2 regions of the Streptomyces sp. TG1A-8 genome follow, and region 1 is predicted to be linked to the other one. Evidence: riboswitches for the same ligand, from Rfam matches in the RefSeq annotation. Region 1 holds a riboswitch; the other holds the start of a gene.
The links. Region 1 has a riboswitch for cobalamin ahead of QQY24_RS15340 (HoxN/HupN/NixA family nickel/cobalt transporter). Riboswitches for the same ligand answer to the same signal wherever they lie in the genome.
Positions count from the first base shown of each region.

Region 2: linked by a shared signal. The riboswitch ahead of QQY24_RS10290 (ribonucleoside-diphosphate reductase subunit alpha) and the one ahead of QQY24_RS15340 (HoxN/HupN/NixA family nickel/cobalt transporter) in region 1 are both predicted to bind cobalamin.

Region 1 is NZ_JASTLB010000001.1:3,542,991-3,554,319, forward strand. It holds gene QQY24_RS15310 (MIP/aquaporin family protein) at 1-950, opposite strand, end outside; gene QQY24_RS15315 (SDR family NAD(P)-dependent oxidoreductase) at 1,037-1,702, opposite strand; gene QQY24_RS15320 (DUF6445 family protein) at 1,821-2,507, opposite strand; gene QQY24_RS15325 (DUF4142 domain-containing protein) at 2,911-3,657, shown strand; gene QQY24_RS15330 (glycoside hydrolase family 13 protein) at 3,665-5,311, opposite strand; gene QQY24_RS15335 (metalloregulator ArsR/SmtB family transcription factor) at 5,526-5,870, opposite strand; cobalamin riboswitch at 5,949-6,148, shown strand; partial or broken gene QQY24_RS15340 (HoxN/HupN/NixA family nickel/cobalt transporter) at 6,146-7,274, shown strand; gene QQY24_RS15345 (hypothetical protein) at 7,581-8,390, shown strand; gene QQY24_RS15350 (hypothetical protein) at 8,528-8,734, shown strand; gene QQY24_RS15355 (hypothetical protein) at 8,821-9,876, opposite strand; partial or broken gene QQY24_RS15360 (PP2C family protein-serine/threonine phosphatase) at 9,941-11,085, opposite strand; gene QQY24_RS15365 (hypothetical protein) at 11,110-11,329, shown strand, end outside.
Region 2 is NZ_JASTLB010000001.1:2,453,889-2,465,217, reverse strand. It holds gene rsrA (mycothiol system anti-sigma-R factor) at 1-71, shown strand, start outside; gene QQY24_RS10310 (hypothetical protein) at 601-1,605, shown strand; gene def (peptide deformylase) at 1,730-2,380, shown strand; gene QQY24_RS10300 (GlxA family transcriptional regulator) at 2,656-3,618, opposite strand; gene QQY24_RS10295 (ribonucleotide-diphosphate reductase subunit beta) at 3,879-4,835, opposite strand; gene QQY24_RS10290 (ribonucleoside-diphosphate reductase subunit alpha) at 4,892-7,264, opposite strand; cobalamin riboswitch at 7,389-7,520, opposite strand; gene mctP (monocarboxylate uptake permease MctP) at 7,823-9,433, opposite strand; gene QQY24_RS10280 (DUF3311 domain-containing protein) at 9,430-9,693, opposite strand; gene QQY24_RS10275 (GntR family transcriptional regulator) at 9,830-10,594, opposite strand; gene nagB (glucosamine-6-phosphate deaminase) at 10,772-11,329, opposite strand, start outside.

The DNA of each region.
Region 1 (11,329 bases):
TCCTCGTCCTTGTCCACCGTGCGCACCGGCCGGGTGCGGCCCGGCTCGGGCAGTTCGTTCGTCTGGGAGCGCACGTGCAGGACGTCCCCGATGAACAGGTCGTAGACGAGGACGCCGATGACCCCGCCGATCAGCGGCCCGACGATGGGGATCCACCAGTAGGCGCTGAACGCCCCGGACACGCTTCCGGGGAACGCGAGGCTGTCCCAGCCCGCCGCGTAGGTGAGCAGGCGCGGCCCGAAGTCACGGGCCGGGTTGATGGCGTAGCCCGCGTTCGCGCCGTAGGACATGCCGATCGCGGCGACGGCGAAGCCCACCAGCAGCGGGCCGAGGTTCGCCTTCACGGCCTGGTTGCGCAGGTCGATGAGGGCGACGACCAGCATGACCAGGAAGGCCGTACCGACGATCTGGTCGATCAGCGGCCCCCAGACGCCGCCGTGGAAGTACGGCGCGGGGAAGGTCGCGAAGATGGAGAACGAGGCGAGCGTGTGCCCGTTCGTCTTGGGCCCCTTCATGGCGCCGTCGAAGGCGCTGATCGCGTTGTGGTAGACCAGGTAGACCAGCGCGGCCCCGGTGAACGCGCCGACCACCTGCGCGAACATGTACGGCAGTACCTTGGCCCAGGAGAAGCCGCGGCGCACGGCCATGGCCAGGGTCACGGCCGGGTTCAGGTGGGCGCCGCTGACACCGCCGGCCACATAGATGCCGAAGACGACGGCCATTGCCCAGCCCCAGGTGATCAGCAGCCAGTCGCCGGCCGCCAGGAAGATCGTCGTGGGGGTGGCGGCGCGGCCCGAGCCGGGCAGCGCGGCGACCGCCATCGCCACGACACCGCAGCCGAAGGAGATGAGGACGAAGGTCCCGAGGAACTCGGCCAGGCACTCGCCCAGCAGACCTCCCCGGCTACGCAGCCGGGAGGACTTGACCAGCGGGGGTACATCGACAGCCATGGAGGCCCCCTTGAAGAGAGCAATGCGGCCAACGTCACCATATTGACCCACGAACGCCCTTCACGCAGGGCGGCGCGTCCGGACGGTCAGCCGTCCAGGTCGTCGGCGTAGTGGCGGTACCCGTGCCGGTCCCGGTGCAGGCCCCACAGGGTGTCCGCGAGCACGGCCGGGTCCTTGCGCACGTGCCCCGGGGTGATGGCGCCCGGGATGATCAGCTGGGCGACGTGGACGCCCTCGCCGGCGAGGCGGTCGTGCAGCAGTCGCCCGTACGCGCTCTCCGCAGCGAACGCGACCGAGGTGCCGGCCCGCTCGGGATGGGGCACGGCCGCCGTCCCGCCGTTGACCAGCAGGATCGTGCCGCGCCCCAGCTTGCGCATGCCCGGCAGCACCTGCTGCACCGCGGCCACCGGCCCGTACACCGAGAACTCCACCGGCCCGAGCAGGTCGCGGTGCCCGGTGTCCAGTACGGGCCGCATGAAGTCCCGGTGCGGGACGGGGCTGTACTGCAGCACCTCGACGGTCCCGAGGGCGCCGGCCGCGGCCGCCAGGGCGTCCGCCAGCTCCTGCGGCCGGCGCACGTCCGCGCGGAACCCGCGCGCGGTGACACCGTCGGTGACGAGGTCCTCGACGAGGGCACCGAGCCGCGCCTCGTCCCGGGCGACGAGGGCGACGCCGTACCCCTCCCGCCCGAAGCGGCGTGCGACGGCGGCGCCCAGGCCCGGCCCGGCGCCGACGACGGCGATGGTGCTCACGGCCGCCATCCTTCCCCCACCCCGCCGCGCCCGCACCCCGCCGGCCCCCGGGAACCGGCCGGGCCGGCGCCCGGTCAGCCGGTCGCCGCGGCCCGGGCCGTCCGGACGCGGGCGCGGATCAGGCCATCCAGAAGAACACCGCCGTCATCCGCTTCTCCTCCAGGGTCCGGCCGGTGTAACCGGTGGCGCTGTGCACGAGGTTGGCGCTGTAGAGCAGCAGGCGGTTGTACCGGTGCGGGACGCGGACGTCCTCCTCGAAGGCGTCCGGGGCGACGAAGCGGGTGCCGAGGGCCTCGACGAGGTTGTTGTGCGGGGCCTGGACGACGTTGCCGCCGAGCCGGCCGCCGGGCAGGGACTGGCGGTAGAAACTGGTGCCGCAGTCCTTGGGGACGCGCGGGTTGAGGTACAGCACGGCCGCGTACCGGCACAGCGCGCGCGAGTCGGTGTGCGGGCGGGGCTCGCTCTCGCCCTCGCCGACCACCTGGACGCAGTTGTGGTTGAGGGTGCCGCCGCCGGGCGCCTGCTGCACCCACAGCTCCCGGGCCCCGGTCGCCTTCCTCACCAGCCGTTCCACCCGGTCCAGTTCACCCGGTTCCAGCCCGGGCATGGCGCGCAGGCCCGGCCAGGTCTCGGAGGTGTACGGGTGTCCCTCGACCCAGTCGTCCTTGGCCAGGCACCGCTCCCGTACGGCGTCCGCGTCCGGCAGGACGTCGTCCAGCACCCAGTAGTCGCGGCCCTTGGTGGGCTTGCGGTAGGGCAGGACGGGAAGGGCGGCGGGGATCTTGGGGGGCGGCTGTGGGGGCATGCCGCGAATCTAGGCGCGCGTCCGCCCGCCTTCTCCCGGGGATTGGTCAACCTTTCGCCAACGGCCGATCAAGGCCCGGCCGGTGACGGGCGCGCACGGCCCGGCCGGTGACGGGCGGCGGGCGGCGGGCGGCGGACCCGTGTCGGGCGGCGGGCGGCGGGCGGCGGACCCGTGACGGGCGGCGGGCGGCGGACCGGTGACGGGCGGTAGTGGAAGGCAGGCGGCAGCGGAAGGCGCCGGCGGGCGCGGAAAGCACGCGGAGGACGGAATTTTTTACCCGCGCCACCGACACAAACGGCCGCCGCGTCCGTACTGCTGTGCGTACGAACCGCCCGCGGGCGGGATCCACGACCGGGCAGGAGACACGGTGCGCTTTTCGCGGAACGCGACGGGAACCCTCTTCGTGGGCGGTGCGATGGCCCTGACCCTCGCGGCACTCGCCTACCCGGGACTGCTCGGGCTGGATACCGTCGCCGCCTCGCAGTCCCGGATCATCGCCACCACCCAGTGGGGGCCGCTCACCGAGGCCGACCGGGACTTCGTGGTGAAGGTGCGGGCGGCCGGCCTGTGGGAGTACCCGGTCGGGCAGATCGGACTGCGCAAGGGCACCAGCAAGGGCGTGATCACGGCGAGCAAGCACCTGATCGACGGCCACGCCGCGCTGGACGCCAGCTGCCGCCGGGTCGCGCCGATGCTCGGCATCACGCTGCCCAACGTGGCGAGCCCGCAGCAGGTGGGCTTCGTCGACACGCTGAAGGCGGAGAGCGGCGAGAAGTTCGACGCCGACTTCGCCAACATCCTGCGGATGACGCACGGCTCGATCTTCAACACCATCGCCAAGATCCGTTCCACCACCAAGAACTCGCTCGTGCGGGCCCTGGCGGACCAGGCCAACGACACCGTGCTCGACCACATGACGGTGATGGAGAGGACGGGCCTGGTCGACTTCGACCAGACCCTCTTCCAGCAGACCACCCCGCCCAAGCTGCCGTCCTCCGACCTGACCCCGCCGGCCCCGCCCGCCGGCCAGCCGGAGGTGGTGCTCACCCCGCCGCCGACCGCCACCTCCACCCCCCTGGACCTCAGCGGCCTCGCCGGCGGGGGCGGCGCTCCGGCGCCGGGCCCGAGTCCGAGCCCGACCGTGGGCTAGCCGGCCGCTAGCCGAGCCACACCGTGGTGTCCGGCGGCAGGGTTCCCGCCGTCGGCGGCGGGGTGCTGGCGAGCAGCACCTCGCCCGGGGGCAGCGGGACCGGCTCCGCGGTGAGGTTGGTGACGCACCGCCAGCCCGGTGCGCGGGTGAAGTCCAGCACCCCCTCGGGGGCGTGGGGCGTCCAGGCCAGCGTCTCGCCCTCCAGCAGCTTGCGGCGCAGCCGCAGGGCGGTGCGGTACAGCTCCAGGGTGGAGCCCTCGGCCCCGGACTGCGCCTCGACGGCGTACGACGCGAAGGACTCCGGCTGCGGCAGCCAGGCGGCGCCCGGCCCGAAACCGTACGACGGTCCGGCCGTCGTCCACGGCAGCGGCACCCGGCAGCCGTCGCGGCCCTTGCGGACGTGCCCGGTCTGCTCCCAGATCGGGTCCTGCAGCACCTCGGCGGGCAGGTCGGCGACCTCGGGCAGGCCGAGTTCCTCGCCCTGGTAGACGTACGACGACCCGGGCAGCGCCAGCATCAGCAGGGTTGCGGCCCGGGCCCGGCGCAGCCCGGCCTCCCGGTCGATCCGCGGGGCGCGGCCGCCGGACAGCAGCCAGGCGTCGGCGTCGGTGCCGGGCGGCAGCACCAGGCGGGAGGCGTGCCGCACCACGTCGTGGTTGGACAGCACCCAGGTCGCGGAGGCCCCGGCGGTGCGGGCGGCGGCGAGCGAGGAGGCGATGACCCCGCGCAGCTGGGCCGCGTCCCACCGGGCCTGTAGGTACTCGAAGTTGAAGGCCTGCCCCAGTTCGTCCGGGCGGGCGTACAGGGCGCGCCGGGAGTCCGGCACCCAGGCCTCGGCGACGGCGGTGCGGGGCGGGGTGTAGGCGTCGAAGACCTTGCGCCAGTCGCGGTAGATCTCGTGGACCTCGTCGCGGTCCCAGTACGGGTGGCTGCCGGGCGGGACCCGCAGCAGGGCCTCCTCACCGGTGGCGCCGGCGTCGCCGACGTCCCGCAGGGGCTCGGTGAGGTCCTTGGCCAGGCCGTGGGCGACGTCGACGCGGAAGCCGTCCACGCCCCGGTCGGACCAGAAGCGCAGGGTGGTGCGGAAGTCGGCGCGGACCTCCTCGTGGTCCCAGCTGAGGTCGGGCTGCTCGGGGGCGAACAGGTGCAGGTACCACTGGCCGTCCGGAACCCGCCGCCAGGCGCTGCCGCCGAAGACGGACTGCCAGTCGGTGGGCGGCAGTTCGCCGCGGGCGCCGCGGCCGGGGCGGAAGACGTAGCGGTCCCGGGCGGCCGAGCCGGGGCCGGCGCGCAGCGCCTCCCGGAACCAGGGGTGCTGGTGCGAGGTGTGGTTGGGGACGATGTCGACGATCACCTTCAGGCCCAGCCGGTGCGCCTCGGCGACCATGGCGTCGAAGTCGTCCAGGGTGCCCAGGCGCGGGTCCACGTCCCGGTGGTCGGCGATGTCGTAGCCGCCGTCGGCGAGTTCGGAGGGGTAGAAGGGGCTGAGCCACAGGGCGTCGACGCCCAGCGTGGCCAGGTGGTTCAGGCGCTGGGTGACACCCCGCAGGTCGCCGAGGCCGTCACCGTCGGCGTCGGCGAAGCTGCGCGGGTAGACCTGGTAGATGACGGCCTGGCGCCACCAGTCGGGGTTCCGGGACGAGAGGTCGGCCATGCGGGCTCCGTTCGGGCGGGAGGACGGCGGGCCGGCCCGTGGGGCCGACAGTACGGACTCTGTCCACATCGCCCGGAACGGGAACCTCCGGGCGGTCCGGCGGCGCAGCCCGGTGCCGGCGGCCGGCGCGCCGGGGCGCACCACCGGGCGGCGGGCGCACGCCCCCGCGGCGGGCGTGCGGCGGTGGACGCGCGGCAGCGCCGCGGTCACCGGTTCAGCAGTGCTCCAGCAGGCCCCGCAGCTCCGGGTCCACCACGCGGTACCTGACCACCCGCCCCTCCTTCTCGCCCGCCACCGCGCCCGCCGCCCGCAGCAGCCGCAGGGCCTGGGAGACGGCGGGGTCGTTCATGCCGGTCGCGACGGCCAGGTCGGAGACGGCGAGCGGACCGGTGCGGTGCAGCGCGAGCAGGAGGGCGAGCCGCTTGGGGTCGGCGAGCAGGGAGAACCGGTCGGCCCAGGCGCGTACGCGGCCCGCGTCGCCGATGGCGGCGATCGCCTCGCACACCCGGTGACCGTCGATGGTGCGACGGTCCGCTCGGTCGGCAGGCACGAGATGCATGGCGTCATCCTCGCAGGTCGGCATGTGATCTTCGATACCTGCGCGGGTACGCAGCTATGCAGGAGACCTCGCGTCCCCCTACGGTGGGCGGGCCGTGGTGTTCGGGAAGCCGGTGACGGCCCTTCGGGGTCCAGGCCGGCGCGGCCCTCGCCACTGTGATCGGGGAGTTCACGTCCCGTCCGGCAGCCGCCGGGCCACTGGTCTCACGACCGGGAAGGCAGGGACGGCGGACGCACGACCCGTCAGCCAGGAGACCGGCCACGGCATCTCACGAAGTGATCCACGAGGTGCTGGAGCGTGAACCGGATGACCCTGCCCGACCCCGCCCGTCCGTCCTTCAAGTGGCGGCGCGAGGACACCCTGAAGACCGCGGGGCTGATGGCGGTGATCACCGCCCTGCACGTCGTCGCCTTCGGCGTCCTCTTCCTCCTGGTCGTCCCCGAGCACTACCGGGTCGGTACCAAGGCCTTCGGCATCGGCCTCGGCGTCACCGCCTACACCCTCGGCATGCGGCACGCCTTCGACGCCGACCACATCGCCGCGATCGACAACACCACCCGCAAGCTGATGGCCGACGGCAAGCGGCCGGTGTCGGTCGGCTTCTGGTTCGCGCTGGGCCACTCCAGCGTGGTGGTGCTGCTGGCGCTGCTGATCGCGGGCGGCACCCGGCTGGCCGGCCGGGTCATGGACGAGGGCTCGCGCACCCACCAGGTGCTCGGCTTCATGGGCACGACGGTCTCCGGCACCTTCCTCTACCTCATCGCCGCGCTCAACCTGGTCGCCCTGGTGGGCATCCTCAGGGTGTTCCGGGCCATGCGGGCGGGCACGTACGACGAGCGGGAACTCGAACAGCACCTGGAATCCCGGGGGTTCATGAACCGGATCCTGGGCCGCCTGACGAAGTCCGTCTCCCGGCCGGGGCAGATGTTCCCGCTCGGCTTCCTCTTCGGGCTCGGCTTCGACACGGCCACCGAGGTCACGCTGATGGTGATGGCGGGCTCGGGCGCGGCGGCCGGGCTGCCGTGGTACGCGATCCTGTGCCTGCCCCTGCTCTTCGCGGCCGGGATGAGCCTGTTCGACACCCTGGACGGCACGTTCATGAACTTCGCCTACCAGTGGGCGTTCTCCCACCCGGTCCGCAAGGTCTTCTACAACCTCACCATCACCGGCCTGTCCATCGCCGTCGCCTTCTTCATCGGCACGATCGAACTGGTCGGCGTCCTGCACGACAGGCTCGACCTGCGCGACGACGTCACCGGCTGGATCGCCGGCCTGGACCTGGACCACGTCGGCTACGTCATCGTCGGCCTGTTCGTGCTGGTGTGGACGGTGGCGCTGACCTACTGGCGGGTGGCGAGGGTGGAGGAGCGGTGGGCGGTGCCGGGTCCCGCCGCCTCCGACTGAGGGGCGCCGGGCCCGGGGCCGCCCGGCCGTCCGCGGGTGCGGCGCCCCGGACCGGCCCGCGTCCGCCCCGGTCCCCGTCCGCCGGGGCCGGTGCGCGGGCGCCCCGCGGACCCCGGACCCGCCGGGATGGGAACGGCGGTCGACGACCGTCCGGCCGCGGGCCGGACCGGACCCGCCGCGCGCGGCCGGCCGGGGCTCCCCCGGCCCGCGCCCCCTCACCCGTACGGCCCGGAGCGCTGGTGGGCCGCCCCGGGCGGTGGTGCCGTGGGAGGAGGCACCCCACCGGCCCCGCCAGGAGGCACCCCGATGACCGCCGCCATATCCCCCCGTGGCCGCCGTGACCCCCGTGTCCCCCGTGTCCTCCTCCCCTGCCTCCTCGCCGCCGGCCTCCTGCCCCTCACCGGCTGCGCCGCCCTCGGTCTGGAGCACCCGGCGACCGCGCCGCACCCGCTGCCGACGGCCGACGCGTCCTCCCCCGCCCCGAAGGCGGCGGACGGGGGCGACGGTTCCGCCCTGACCGACGCGCAGGCCCGGGCCGCGCTCCTCACGGAGACCGACCTGGGCGCCCCCTGGTCGCCGACGCGCGGCGCGGCCACCTGGCGGGACGGCCTGTTGAAGGCGACCACCGCCTCCGCGGAGTGCCAGCGCCTGCTCGACGTCCTCTACACCGACGAACTCCTCGGCGCCCCCGCCCGGGTCGCCGCCGGCCTCGACGACGCCGACACCGACGCCCAGCTCCGCCACCAGATCGGCACGCGCCGCCGCGCGGACGTCGACGCCTTCCTGGCCTGGCTGCGCACGATGCCGGAGCGGTGCGCCCGGTTCACGGCCGCCACCGGGCGGGGGGCGGCCGAGGACGTGCGGGTGTCCGGGGCCCCGCTGCCGGAGGTCGGGGACGCGCGCCAGGGCCTGCGCCTCACCGTCGCCACCACCACCCCCGACGGCGCGCCGGCCCTGCTCACCCTGGACGTGGCCGCCGTCCGGGTCGGCGAGGACTCCTTCGCCCTCACCAACGGCGGCCTGGGCGACGTGCCGAACGACGCCACCCAGGCCGCCGTCCAGATCGGCGCCCTGCGTCTGGCGGAGGTGCGCAGGCAGGGCCGCGCGCAGGTCTGACGGCCGCAGACCGGACCGGGCCCCCCGCCGCCGGGCCGTGCGTCCCGGCTCGGGGGCCTCTTGCCGTCCCGGAGGGCAACCCCTAGGTTGAGCGGCGGCAAGCAGGCTCGCCGCGCCCAAGTCCGCCGGAGGTCGCCGTGCACGGACGTAGATCCGCACCAGCCGGACGTTCCACCGCCCTCCGCCCCTGTCGGCTCCGCCCGAGCGCGAGCACCGCCGCCGCGCGGGCCGTGGTCGCGGCCGTCCTGGCCGTCGCGGCCCTGGTCGCGGCGGCGAACGCGGTCCCGGCCCGGGCGGTGGACACCCCGCTCCCCGCGCCCACGGCCGCGCCCGCTCCCCGCTGAGTCCGCTCCCCGGCCCCGGGGGGGCCGACGCCGTCGCCGCACGACGCACGGCGCCCGGGAGCGCGCCGCCCCGCCGGCCGGGGCCGCTACCGCTCCTGGAGCTGCCGCAGCTGCTGCTGGACGTGGTCCAGCGCGCCCTGCCGGCGCCCCGGCACCCGCAGCCTCAGCTCCGCGAGCACGGGCCCGAGCTCACGGGCCCGCGCCGGGTCGTCGATGCGGCCCCACTGGTGGTGCGCCCGGTCCACGGCCGCCTCCACGGCGGGCGCGTCCACGGGCTGCCCGGCGGCCAGCCGGGTGCCGGCGACGGCCAGCCAGGCCCGGCAGCTGCGCGCCGGGTCCCCCGCGAACATCGCGAGGTCGGCGCGGACCTCGGCCCAGTGCAGGGCGTCCTCCGAGGCGGGCCCGTGGACCCGCACGGCCGCCTGCTCGTGGCGGGCGGCGAGCGCGTCGGCGTCGTCGTGCCGCCCGTCGCGGACGGCGGCGCTGATCGCGGCGTGCGGATCGCCCTCGGCGCGGGGCTGCGCGGTGAGCAGGACGTTCGCCGGAACCTCGTCCGCGATCCGGGCCAGCGCCTGCTGGTGCAGCTGGTCCAGCGGCGGCCGCTGCCCGCTGCGCAGCAGCGTCGCCACCGCCTTCATGTACGACGGCTCCGCGACCCCGCGCCGGCCGGGCGGGGGCGCGACCCGGCCGTAGACGTCGGTGGTGCGGCCGGCGTCGAGCGGGCGTCCGGCCAGCTGCCGCCAGGTCTCGGTGTCGGCGTGCAGATCGGCGAAGAGGACCGTGGCCCCGGCCGGGCGCAGCCGCAGTTCCTCGCCGATCCAGTGCCAGGGCAGCGCGGTGTAGCGCATGGTGGCCGCCGTGGTGCGGGCCAGCGCCAGGTGGGGCAGGCGCTGGCGGCGGTCCAGGTGCAGCTGCCCGGTGACGTACAGCGTGAGCGGCCCCGGGACCGCCGCGGCGGCGCGCAGCCGGGTCAGGACGGCCTGCGGGTCGAGCGGGTCGGCGAGCTCCACCACGTTCGCGGTGTCGGTGCCGGCCAGCACGGCGGGGGCGACCGCGGCCAGGACGGGCAGCACGGCGGCCGCGTCCACCAGACGTCCCCGGCCCAGCGGTGAGGCCGCGAGCAGCAGCACGGTTCCGGGCATCGTCCCTCCCCTGTAGGTCGCTCTCCAGCCAGCACGGTAGCCGCTGCCGCCCGCAGGACCGGGGTCAGGACCGCAAACGTCCCCCTACGGGGGGTTCGTCCCGCTCCCGGCGGATGGCGAAGATCGTGGTGTCGTCCTCCAGGTGACCGCCGCTGTGCCGCAGCACGCCGTCGCGGACCCGGCGCACCAGCAGCCGGGGTTCGGCCCGGCGCGGGTCGGCGACGACCGCCCGGGCCACCTCGCTCTCCAGCGGGTAGAACTCCCCGGCGCGGTTGCGCGCCTCGGTCACCCCGTCGGTCACCAGCAGCAGGGTCTCCTCGGCGGCCAGCGGCACCCGGTGCACCGGCGGGCAGCCGCCCGCGAGGTCGCACAGGCCGATCGGCAGGCCGTCGCCGCTGGGCAGCGCGCGGACCCCGCGGGGGCCGACGGCGAGCGGGGCCTGGTGCCCGAAGTTGACGAGTTCGACCGCCTCCGGGTCGTCCGGGGGAAGCCGATGAGCACGGCGGTGGCGAAGCGGTCGCGGTCCTCGCGCCCGGTCGCGGCGGTGTGCCGGTGGTGCCGGACCATGCGGATCTCCAGGCGCTCGGCGACGGTCGCGAGGTCCGCCTCGTGGTAGCCGGCCTCCCGGAAGGTGCCGAGCAGCGCGGCGGCCGCCTCCACCGCGCCCAGCCCCTTGCCCTGGACGTCGCCGACGAGGACGCGGGTGCCGTGCGGTCCGGGCTGGATGTCGTAGAAGTCGCCGCCGACCCGGGCGTACAGGTCCGCGGCCAGGTACGCGCCCGCGTGCTCCAGGCCCGCCCAGCGCGACGGCAGCGGGCGCAGCACGGTGCGGCGGGTGGTCTCGGCGATGTCCATGATGTGCAGGGTCTCCCGCTCCCGCCGCACCCGCAGCGCGGCGGCCAGCACGGCGAGCATCCCGCCGAGCGCGACCAGGAGGAAGTCGGCCAGCCCGGCCTGGTACTGCTCGGGCCAGGTGCTGTCCGCGGCGGCGTACGCCACCACCGACAGCGCGGCGAACACGGCCGTCGTCCGCACCCCGCAGACACCGGCGGCCGTGCCCGGGACCAGGACGATCCAGGTGATGATCCGGAACCGCTCGGACGTGGCGAAGTCCAGCAAGACGACACCGACGAGCAGCAGCAGGGGCAGCAGCCAGGCGACGCTGCGCCCGCGGACCCGGAGCGGCTGCCGCCGCTGTCTGTGGTCCATCTCCGTCACGGCGAGCAGCCCTCCATGCCCCTCAGCGAAACACGGGAGGAGACCGGTCGCATCCGGGCACCCGCCGCCCTCCCGGCCGAGTTGCCGGGCGGCCGCTCCCGGGGTGCCCTGGAGAGCGGGGACGAAGCAGAGGCGAATCAAGGACGAGCAGGGACGAGGAGAGAGGAGTGCTCCCATGACGCATGCGGCACCCGTTCCCGGCGGCACGCCCGAGCGGCCCGGCACGTACGTGGCC
Region 2 (11,329 bases), 1.1 Mb from region 1:
GGATCGAGCTGATCCGCTCCGGGCACACCGTGCCCGAGCACGACGTGACCGTCACCACGCGGGAGAGCTGACCCCCTCCGACGGTCACCCGGCCGTGCCGGCCCGCCGGTCACGGGCCCCGGCCCCCGGCAGCCGTCCAGGGCTGCCGACCCGGACCGACGGGCCCGGGCGGCGCCCGCGGAGCCGCAGCGCCGCGCGGGCACCCGCTTCGGCCCCCCCTCTCCCTTCCCCCGCCCCCCTCCGCGGTCGCCGCGTTCGTCCGGACCCTGCGCCGCGGCAGGGGCCGGCGCCCGGTCGTCACGGCCGGCGAGCCGCCGTGCGGCCCGGGAACGCCCGTGAGGAGAAGGCGCGGGACACCGGGCCCGGCGCCCGCCGCGCGCGCTGGAGGAACTGCGCCCGGCCACCGGCGTGGACTGCGCTCCCGGGATCGTGGAGGCGCCGGCCCGGGTGTCCGCCACGGGACTGTCTGACCCCGCCCCGACGGGGTAACCCATGGGTAATGAGCGCCCGTCCTGGCGTACGTGGTTGGATGCCAGGGAGAGGGTGTCCGGGGGCACAGGCCAGCCCACTGTGCGGAACTGGAACTGGCAGGCGGGAATCGTGAGGATCTTCGGCAAGGGACGGCACCGGCCCTCCGCCTCCTGGCGGCAGGCCACGGACCGCGCGTTCACGCTCATCGGCGACGGCCGGTACGAGGACGCGGGCGAACTGCTGACCCGCGCCGCCGACCTGGAACCCTGGCTGGCGGAGTCCTGGTTCAACCTCGCCCTGCTGCACAAGTTCCGGCACGACTGGGAGCAGGCCCGCGCCGCCGGACTGCGCGCCGTGGCCCTCCTCGACCGGGGGACCGGCGCCCCCGACTGGTGGAACGTCGGCATCGCCGCCACCGCCCTGCAGGACTGGCCGCTGGCCCGCCGCGCCTGGCAGGCCTACGGGCTGAGGGTGCCCGGCGGCGCCTGCCGGCCCCGGGCCGGGACGGGCGCCGCCTCCGGCGAGCCGCTCGGCATGGAGCTGGGCAGCGCGGCCGTACGGCTGTCCCCGGAGGGGGAGGCCGAGGTCGTGTGGGGCCGCCGGCTGGACCCGGCGCGGATCGAGGTGCTGTCCATCCCGCTGCCCTCGTCCGGGCGGCGCTGGGGCGAGGTCGTGCTGCACGACGGGGTCCCGCACGGTGAGCGCACGACGTCCGACGGGCACGCCTTCCCGGTCTTCGACGAGATCGAGCTATGGGCCCCCTCACCCGTGCCCACCTGGGTGGTGCTGCTGGAGGCGGCCACCGAGGCCGACCGGGACGCCCTGGAACAGCTCGCCTCCGACGCGGGGTTCGCCGCGGAGGACTGGTCCTCTTCCGTGCGGCTGCTGTGCCGGATGTGCTCCGAGTCGCGCATGCCGTCCGACGAGGGCGACGGCGTGCACCTGGACCCGCACGACCACAGCGAGCCGGGACACCCCGGGCCGCTGGGCCACCGCACGGACGGGCAGCTGTGGGTGCCGGAGCGGGAGTGCGGGGTGGCGGCGCCGGCCTCGCTGGTCCGGGAGCTGCTGGACGGGTGGGTCGCGGACAGTCCGGACTCCCGGGACTGGCGGGACCTGGAGGAGGTCTGCTGAGGCCCGCTCGCCGCCGTGGCTCCCGCGCGGCCGGTCGTGCGGTTCCCCGCGCCCCCTCGGGGCCGCGGCACCCGTAGGCTGTAGCAGCATCATCACCCGGTTCTGAGGAAGGCATACGTCGGTCATGGCGCAGCAGGACACCGATCAGCAGCACGCGGGCGTGCTCCCCGTCGACGACGAGGGCTACGTCGTCGACACGGAGGACTGCGAGGAGCGCGAGAAGGCCTGGCGCGAGCGCGGCACCTCGCGGCCGATCACGGTCGTCGGCAACCCGGTCCTGCACAAGGAGTGCGAGGACGTCACCGAGTTCGGCGAGGAACTGGACCGGCTGGTCGCGGACATGTTCGCCAGCCAGCGCACCGCCGAGGGCGTGGGCCTGGCCGCCAACCAGATCGGGGTCGACCTGAAGGTCTTCGTCTACGACTGCCCCGACGACGAGGGCGTCCGGCACGTCGGCGTGGTCTGCAACCCCAGGCTGGTCGAACTGCCCGCCGACAGGCGCCGGCTGGACGACAGCAACGAGGGCTGCCTGTCCGTGCCGACGGCGTACGCACCGCTCGCGCGCCCGGACTACGCCGAGGTGACCGGCCAGGACGAGAAGGGCAACCCGATCAGGGTCCGCGGCACCGGTTACTTCGCCCGCTGCCTGCAGCACGAGACGGACCACCTGTACGGACACCTCTACATCGACCGCCTGTCCAAGCGCGAACGCAAGGACGCCCTGCGGCAGATGGCCGAGAACGAGCCGCGCTACCCCGTGGTCCCGAACGACTGAGACCCGCGCCGGAGCGGTCACGACGCGCTCCGGTGCCGGCCCGCGGCGCCCCGCCGGGATCCCTCCCGGTGGGGCGCCGTTCATCTCCGTTCCCACGGCGACCGGTTGTGGTGCCGAACGAGACGGGCGCGGGGACACGCGACGGCGCGCGTCCGGCACGGAGGGGTGCGCGCCGCCCTGCGGCCGAGGGGGGAGCGCTCGTGCACGCTTCCCCGCACGGGCTGGTGCTGAAGCCCGTGCTCCGGTGGGCGGGGCCCGCCGGCACCGGCGCGCGCTCAGGCGGCCCGGGGGCCGCGGAACGCGCGCCGGTAGCCGTTCGGGGTGGTGCCCAGCGCGCGGACGAACTGGTGGCGCAGCGCGGCCGCGGTGCCGAACCCGGTGCGCGCGGCGATCGCGTCCATGGTCTCGTCGGTGCCCTCCAGCAGCTCCTGCGCCAGCAGCACCCGCTGGCGCAGGATCCAGCGGTACGGCGTGGTTCCGGTCTCCTGCTGGAAGCGGCGCGCGAAGGTGCGCGGCGCCATGTGGGCGCGGGCGGCGAGCTGTTCGACGGTGACCTCCTGGTCCAGGTGCTCCTCCATCCACACCAGCACCTCTCCCACGGTGTCGCAGGACGCCCTCGGCAGCGGCCGTTCGACGTACTGCGCCTGGCCGCCGTCCCGGTGCGGCGGCACCACCATCCGCCGGGCGATCTTGTTGGCGACCTCCGGGCCCTGTTCCTTGCGGACCAGGTGCAGGCAGGCGTCGATGCCGGCCGCGGTGCCGGCGGAGGTGATCACCGGGTCCGCGTCGACGTAGAGCACGTCCGGCTCGACGGTCAGCCGCGGATGGCGCCGGGCGAGCTGCTCGACGTGGTGCCAGTGCACCGCGCACCGCCGCCCGTCCAGCAGCCCGGCGGCGGCCAGCACGAACACCCCGGAGCAGACGCTGAGCACCCGGGCACCGCGGTCGACGGCCCGCCGCAGGGCGTCCAGCAGCTCCTCGGGGTACTCCCGCTCCGCGTAACCGTCGCCGGCCGGCACGGCTATCAGGTCGGCCTCCTCCAGCCGTTCCAGGCCGTACGGCGTCGACACCGTGAACCCGCAGTGGGTGCCCAGGGCGGGGCCCTCGGCGGAGACCACGGCGAAGTCGTACACCGGCAGGCCCTCGTCGCTGCGGTCGATCCCGAACACCTCGCAGACCACGCCCAGTTCGAAGGGGTGCGCTCCGTCCAGCAGCACGGCGGCCACGTTCTTCAGCATGCTGCCAGTGTGCCGCACCACTGGCAGTAAATCGAGGTGGTACGGCAGTCCTGCCACTCCCGGACAGGACCGTCCGGCGCGACAGTGGTGTCCATGAACGGAAACCAGATCGAAGGCCTGATCGGCATGCTCGTCACGTTCGGCATCCTGGTCCTCCTGGCCCTCCCGTCCGTGCTCGGTGCCCTGCGCGACAGGCGCGTGGACCGGCGGATAAGGGAGGCCCAGGAGGCCCGGGCGGCATCACCCGAAGGCGGTGGGGATCAGAAGTCCTCGTCCAGGTCGACGGTGCCCTCCACCGCCACCTGGTACGCCGAGGGACGCCGCTCGAAAAAGTTGGTCAGCTCCTGAACGCCCTGCAGCTCCATGAAGGCGAACGGGTTCTCCGAGCCGTACACCGGGGCGAAGCCCAGGCGCGTGAGGCGCTGGTCGGCGACGCACTCCAGGTACTGCCGCATCGACTCGGTGTTCATGCCCGGCAGGCCGTCACCGCACAGGTCGCGCGCGAACCGCAGCTCGGCCTCGACGGCCTCCCGGAGCATGTCGGTGACCTGCTGCCGGAGCCGGTCGTCGAAGAGGTCCGGCTCCTCCTTGCGGACAGTGTCGACCACGTCGAAGGCGAAGGACATGTGCATGGTCTCGTCGCGGAACACCCAGTTGGTGCCCGTGGCCAGACCGTGCAGCAGGCCCCGGCTGCGGAACCAGTAGACGTACGCGAAGGCGCCGTAGAAGAACAACCCCTCGATGCACGCCGCGAAGCAGATCAGGTTCAGCAGGAAGCGGCGCCGGTCCGCCTTCGTCTCCAGGCGTTCCAGCTTCTCGACCTCGTTGATCCACCGGAAGCAGAACCCGGCCTTCTCGCGGATCGACGGGATGTTCTCGACGGCCGCGAAGGCGGCGGCGCGGTCGTCCGGGTCGGGCAGGTAGGTGTCCAGCAGCGTCAGGTAGAACTGGACGTGCACGGCCTCCTCGAACAGCTGGCGCGACAGGTACAGGCGCGCCTCCGGGGAGTTGATGTGCTTGTAGAGGGTCAGCACCAGGTTGTTCGCGACGATCGAGTCGCCCGTCGCGAAGAAGGCCACCAGGCGGCCGATCAGGTGCTGCTCGGCCGGCGTCAGCCGGGCGAGGTCGGCGACGTCCGAGTGGAGGTCGACCTCCTCGACGGTCCAGGTGTTCTTGATGGCGTCCCGGTAGCGCTCGTAGAAGTCCGGGTAGCGCATCGGGCGCAGGGTCAGTTCGAAGCCCGGGTCGAGCAGGCGGGCGGTACGGGTGGTCGTCACTGGCAGGCCTCGCAGGACTCGGGGTTTTCCAGGGAGCAGACGACGGCCTCGGGGTCGGCCGCCGGCCGGGCGGGGGCGGCGGCCTGCGCCCGGGCCGCACGGGCGATCCGCGTCGCCGGGCGCGAGCGCAGGTAGTACGTCGTCTTCAGGCCCGACTTCCAGGCGTAGGCGTACATCGAGGAGAGCTTGCCGATGGTCGGCGTCTCCAGGAACAGGTTCAGGGACTGGGCCTGGTCCAGGAACGGCGTGCGGGCCGCGGCCATGTCGATCAGGCCGCGCTGCGGGATCTCCCACGCCGTGCGGTACAGCCGGCGCACGTCCTCGGGGATCCGGGCGAGGTCCTGCACCGAGCCGCCCGAGTCGCGCAGCGCCTCACGGGTGTGCGCGTCCCACACGCCCAGATCCTTGAGGTCCTGCACGAGGTACGAGTTGACCTGGAGGAACTCACCGGACAGCGTCTCGCGCTTGAACAGGTTGGAGACCTGCGGCTCGATGCACTCGTAGACCCCCGCGATGGAGGCGATGGTGGCGGTCGGCGCGATGGCCAGGAGCAGGGAGTTGCGCAGGCCGACCGAGGCGATCCGCTCGCGCAGCGCGGCCCAGCGCTCGGGCCAGGCGAACGCGACGCCGTAGTGGTCGGGGTGCAGGACGCCCCGGGCCGTACGGGTCTTCTCCCAGGCCGGCAGCGGGCCGCCGCGCTCGGCGAGGTCGGCGGAGGCCTCGTACGCGGCGAGCATGATCCGCTCGGCGATCCGCGTCGACAGGGCCCTGGCCCCGGGGGAGTCGAAGGGCAGGCGCAGCTTGAAGAAGACGTCCTGCAGGCCCATCACGCCCAGGCCCACCGGGCGCCACCTGGCGTTGGAGCGGCCCGCCTGCTCGGTCGGGTAGAAGTTGACGTCGATGACGCGGTCCAGGAAGGTGACCGCCGTGCGGACCGTCTCGTCCAGCCGCTCCCAGTCGATGCCGTCGCCGGTGACGAAGGCGCCCAGGTTCACGGACCCCAGGTTGCAGACCGCCGTCTCCCCGTCGTCCGTGACCTCCAGGATCTCGGTGCACAGGTTGGAGGAGTGGACGACGTGGCCCGACTCGGCGGTCTGGTTGGCGGTGCGGTTGGCGGCGTCCTTGAAGGTCATCCAGCCGTTGCCGGTCTGCGCCAGGGTGCGCATCATGCGGCCGTACAGGTCGCGGGCCGGGAGGGTCTTCCTCGCGAGGCCCGCGCGCTCGGCGGCGCGGTAGGCGGCGTCGAACTCCTCGCCCCACAGGTCCACCAGTTCCGGCACGTCCGAGGGGGAGAACAGCGACCACGGCGCGTCGGCGCCGACCCGGCGCATGAACTCGTCGGGGACCCAGTGCGCGAGGTTCAGGTTGTGCGTGCGGCGGGCGTCCTCACCGGTGTTGTCGCGCAGCTCCAGGAACTCCTCGATGTCGGAGTGCCAGGTCTCCAGGTACACCGCGGCGGCGCCCTTGCGCCGGCCGCCCTGGTTCACGGCGGCCACCGAGGCGTCCAGGGTCTTCAGGAACGGGACGATGCCGTTGGAGTGCCCGTTGGTGCCGCGGATCAGCGAACCGCGCGAGCGGATGCGGGAGTAGGACAGTCCGATGCCGCCGGCGTGCTTGGAGAGCCGGGCGACCTGGTGGTACCGGTCGTAGAGGGAGTCCAGCCGGTCCAGCGGGGAGTCCAGGAGGTAGCAGGACGACATCTGGGGGTGCCGGGTGCCGGAGTTGAAGAGCGTGGGGGAGGAGGGGAGGTAGTCGAGGCGGCTCATGAGCGTGTAGAGCGCGGCGACCTCGTCGACGGAGCGCGCGGTGTCGTCCTCGGCGAGGCCGGCGGCGACGCGCAGCATGAAGTGCTGGGGCGTCTCGACGACCTTGCGGGTGATCGGGTGCCGCAGCAGGTAGCGGCTGTGCAGGGTGCGCAGGCCGAAGTAGCCGAAGCGGTCGTCGGCGTGCGGGTCGACCAGCGCGTCCAGCCGGGCCGCGTGCAGTCGTACGAACGCGGCCGTGCGGTCGGCGATGAGGCCTTCGCGGTGCCCGACGGCGACGGACCGCGCGAAGCCGGTGACGCCCTGCGAGGCGGCCTCCGCGCGGATGGCGAGGGTCAGCAGGCGGGCGGCCAGCTTCGAGTAGGCCGGGTCCTCGGGGATCAGGCCGGCGGCCACCTCCGTGGCCAGCTCGCGCAGCTCCGCCCCGTCGGCCCGCGCGGACCGGCCGCGCAGCGCGGCGGCGGCGACCCGGCCGGGGTCGGCGTCGGGGAGGTCGGCGGTCAGTTCGGTCAGGGTCCGCAGCAGTGCGGCACCGGGGCCGTCGGTCTCCACCGGAACCCCGGTCGCCCGGGTGGCTGAAGCCGGATCGGCTGGCGCGATGGTCACGTGGGGGCTCTCCCTCGCTCGGCGCCGGGGCCAGGCGGAGGGCAGGAGGGAGCACGAGCGCGCACGGCGCCGCGTCCACCGGCCCACTCCACGAGGCCCGGACGTCTCAGGGCACCCGGACCGGACGGCCGGGTGCGCTGCCGGCAGGTCCTCGGACTGGACGGGCGTGCGGGAACACGCGGGTACACCGTTGCGGGACAGTTCCGGATTCACACCGGATTCCCCTGCGGCGACAGCGAGCATGAGCATACATCTAGTGCCGGGGCGCCGCGTCACCCCCAGATGTTGTGTCTGTTTGTGTGTCACGGTGGCTTCAGAGGGTCAGCTCGCGGGCGGGCGGGCGGATGCCGCCGGCCCGCGGGAGCGGGTCCCGGGCGCGTTCGGCGGCGTGCGCGGCGCGCCGGGCCGACGGGACGGGGCACGCGGCCCCGGGTGTCCCGGGCGCGGCGCCCGGCGGCCGCCCGCGCCGGATGGCGGGGGCCGCGGGGCGGGCGGACACGACGGCGGGCCGCCGGTGTCCTGCTTTCCGGCGGCCCGCCGCGGGTGGTTCGGGTGGGGTCAGTGCACGTTGCCCGCGGTGACCGGCGGAAGCTCCGACCGGACGCCCGGGTCGCCGGAGTCCGCCGTGTAGTCGGCGGGGCTGGTCTCGTCGACGCCCTCGGGGGCCTTGACGGCCCGGAGGACGAGGGTGAGGACCGCGGAGACGAGGACGTTCAGGACGAAGGCGGTGAGGCCGATGTAGCCGATCTCGCCGATGCCCGGGATCTCCTTCGCCGAGCCGCCGAAGTGCTTCTGCGTGGGCGAGGCCACCCCGTAGGCGGCGACCGTGCCGTACACCATGCCGACGGCCCAGCCGGCGAGCAGCGCCCAGCGGTGGAACCAGCGGGTGAACAGGCCTCCGACCAGGGCCGGGAAGGTCTGCAGGATCCAGATGCCGCCCAGCAACTGGAAGTTGATGGCGACCGTCTTGTCCATGGTGAGGACGAAGACCAGCGCGCCGACCTTCACCAGCAGGGACACGATCTTGGAGACCCGGGTCTCCTCCTTCGCCGTCGCGTCCGGCTTGATGAAGTCCTTGTAGATGTTGCGGGTGAAGAGGTTGGCCGCCGCGATGGACATGATGGCCGCGGGGACCAGGGCGCCGATGCCGATGGCCGCGAAGGCCACGCCCGCGAACCAGTCCGGGAACATGTTCTCGAACAGCTGCGGGATGGCGAGCTGCCCGTTGGCGACCTTCACCCCGGCCGCGATCGCCATGAAGCCCAGGAGCGCCAGCAGGCCCAGCATGAGGGAGTACAGCGGCAGGATCGTGGTGTTGCGGCGGATCACCTCACGGCTCCTGGACGACAGGGTCGCGGTGATCGAGTGCGGGTACATGAACAGCGCCAGGGCCGAGCCGAGCGCCAGCGTGGCGTACGTCCACTGGCCCGCCGGGGCCGGCACGACACCGCCCACGCCCGTCGTGGTGAACTTCTCGCCCGCCTTGGCGAAGACGTCGTCGAACCCGCCCAGCTTGATCGGGATGTAGATGATCGCCACCGCGATGACGATGTAGATCAGGGCGTCCTTGACGAACGCGATCAGGGCGGGGGCGCGCAGGCCCGAGGAGTAGGTGTACGCCGCCAGCACGCCGAAGGCGATCAGCAGCGGCAGGTCCTTCACGAACCAGTTGGTGTCCTCGCCGCCGCCCACGCCCATGACGTCCAGCACCGACTGGATGCCCACCAGTTGCAGCGCGATGTACGGCATGGTCGCGAGGATGCCGGTCAGCGCCACCGCCAGGGACAGGCTCTTGGAGCCGAACCGCCCGCGCACGAAGTCGGAGGTCGTCACGTAGCCGTGGCGGTGCGAGACCGACCACAGGCGGGGCAGGAAGGTGAAGATCAGCGGGTACACCAGGATCGTGTACGGCACCGCGAAGAAGCCCGACGCGCCGGCCGCGTAGATTGCCGCCGGCACGGCCACGAAGGTGTACGCCGTGTACAGGTCACCACCGAGCAGGAACCAGGTGATCCAGGTGCCGAACGACCGGCCGCCCAGGCCCCACTCGTCCAGGGAGTGCTCGTTCTCGGCCCGGCGCCAGCGGGCGGCCAGGAAGCCCACGACCGTCACGGCCAGGAAGAAGAAGACGAAGACGCCGAGGGCGACGCCGTTGACGCCGTCCTTCACCGCGCGTCACCCCCCTTCCCGGAGGTGCGGGAGCGCTGGTCGCGCTGCCAGAGCTGGTACGCGAGCATCGTGAGCGCGGTGGAGATCAGCACCCAGAGCATCTGGTACCAGTAGAAGAACGGGATGCCGATGAACCCGGGCCCGGTCTTGGCGTAGGAGCCGACCCACAGCATCGCCACGAAGGGTGCGACGAGACACAGGCCGATGATCACGCGGACCGGTGTCACCACCGGTGGTCTCACTTCTGGTGTTCCGGACATCCCACGGCTCCGTCCCCTGGTTGATCTGCGGTGCAATGCGCAGGCAATCTAGGTGACGGTGTCCCGGGAGCGGAAGACCTGGTCCGCATATCGGTATGCGGATTTCCGGGGCGGCCGTGCGCGGGGCGGCCCCGGCTCACTCCACCGGGCGCTTGAGGCGCGCGACGAACTTGTACCGGTCGCCCCGGTACACCGACCGCACCCACTCCACCGGCTTGCCCTCGCGGTCCAGGGAGTGGCGGGAGAGCATCAGCATCGGCAGGCCCACGTCGGTGCCGAGCAGGCCCGCCTCCCGCGGGGTGGCCAAGGAGGTCTCGATGATCTCCTCGGCCTCGGCGAGGTGGACGTCGTAGACCTCGGCGAGCGCGGTGTAGAGCGACGTGTACTTCACGAGCGACCTGCGCAGGGCCGGGAAGCGCTTGGCCGAGAGGTGGGTGGTCTCGATGGCCATCGGCTCCCCGTTGGCCATGCGCAGCCGCTCGATGCGCAGCACGCGCCCGCCGGTCGTGATGTCGAGCAGCTCGGCCAGCCGGTCGTCGGCGGTGACGTACCCGACGTCCAGCAGCTGGGAGGTGGGCTCCAGGCCCTGGGCGCGCATGTCCTCGGTGTAGGAGGTGAGCTGGAGCGACTGGGACACCTTCGGCTTGGCGACGAAGGTGCCCTTGCCCTGGATCCGTTCGAGCCGGCCCTCCACCACGAGTTCCTGCAGGGCCTGGCGGACGGTCGTGCGGGAGGTGTCGAACTCCGCGGCCAGCGTGCGCTCGGGCGGGACCGGCGTGCCCGGTGCCTGCGTCTCCGTCATGTCGAGCAGATGTTTCTTCAGACGGTAGTACTTCGGCACGCGCGCGGTACGGACGGGCGTGCCGGCCTCGGTCCCCGCGCTGCTGACGTCGGTGCTCATGCTCTGCCTTCCCGGCTCCGGATGCCGAAGCGACCGACCTGCATCGGCCACGGCTCACATCGTGGCACGGCTGCGCGTGTCAGGACTTCACCCCGCACGCTCCGTGATCTCCTCTATATACCGGTGCGCCCGCTGTTGGTCTAGTCCACCGGACCCGGCCGGGACGCGCCGGAGCCCCTAGATCCCCTGCCAGCGGGGCTTGTTGGCGTAGGTGTGCCGGAAGTAGTCGGCCAGCTTCAGCTTGGACGCGGCGGCCTCGTCGGCGACGACCGTGGCGTGCGGGTGCAGCTGGAGCGCGGAGGCGGGGCACACGGCCGCGACCGGGCCCTCGACGGTGGCCGCGACCGCGTCCGCCTTGCCCTCGCCGGTCGCGAGCAGCACCAGGTGCCGGGCCTCCAGGATGGTGCCGATGCCCTGGGTGATGACGTGGTGCGGCACCTGCTCGACGTCGCCGCCGAAGAAGCGCGCGTTGTCGAGGCGGGTCTGCTCGGTCAGCGTCTTGATCCGGGTGCGCGAGGCGAGGGAGGAGCACGGCTCGTTGAACCCGATGTGCCCGTCCGTCCCGATCCCGAGCAGCTGCAGGTCGACACCGCCGGCCTCGGCGAGCGCCCGGTCGTACGCCTCGCACGCCGCCTGCACGTCCTCGGCCGTGCCGTCCGGCCCCAGGAACGCGTCCATGCCGATCCCCAGCGGCTCCAGCACCTCCCGGCGCAGCACCGAGCGGTAGGACTCGGG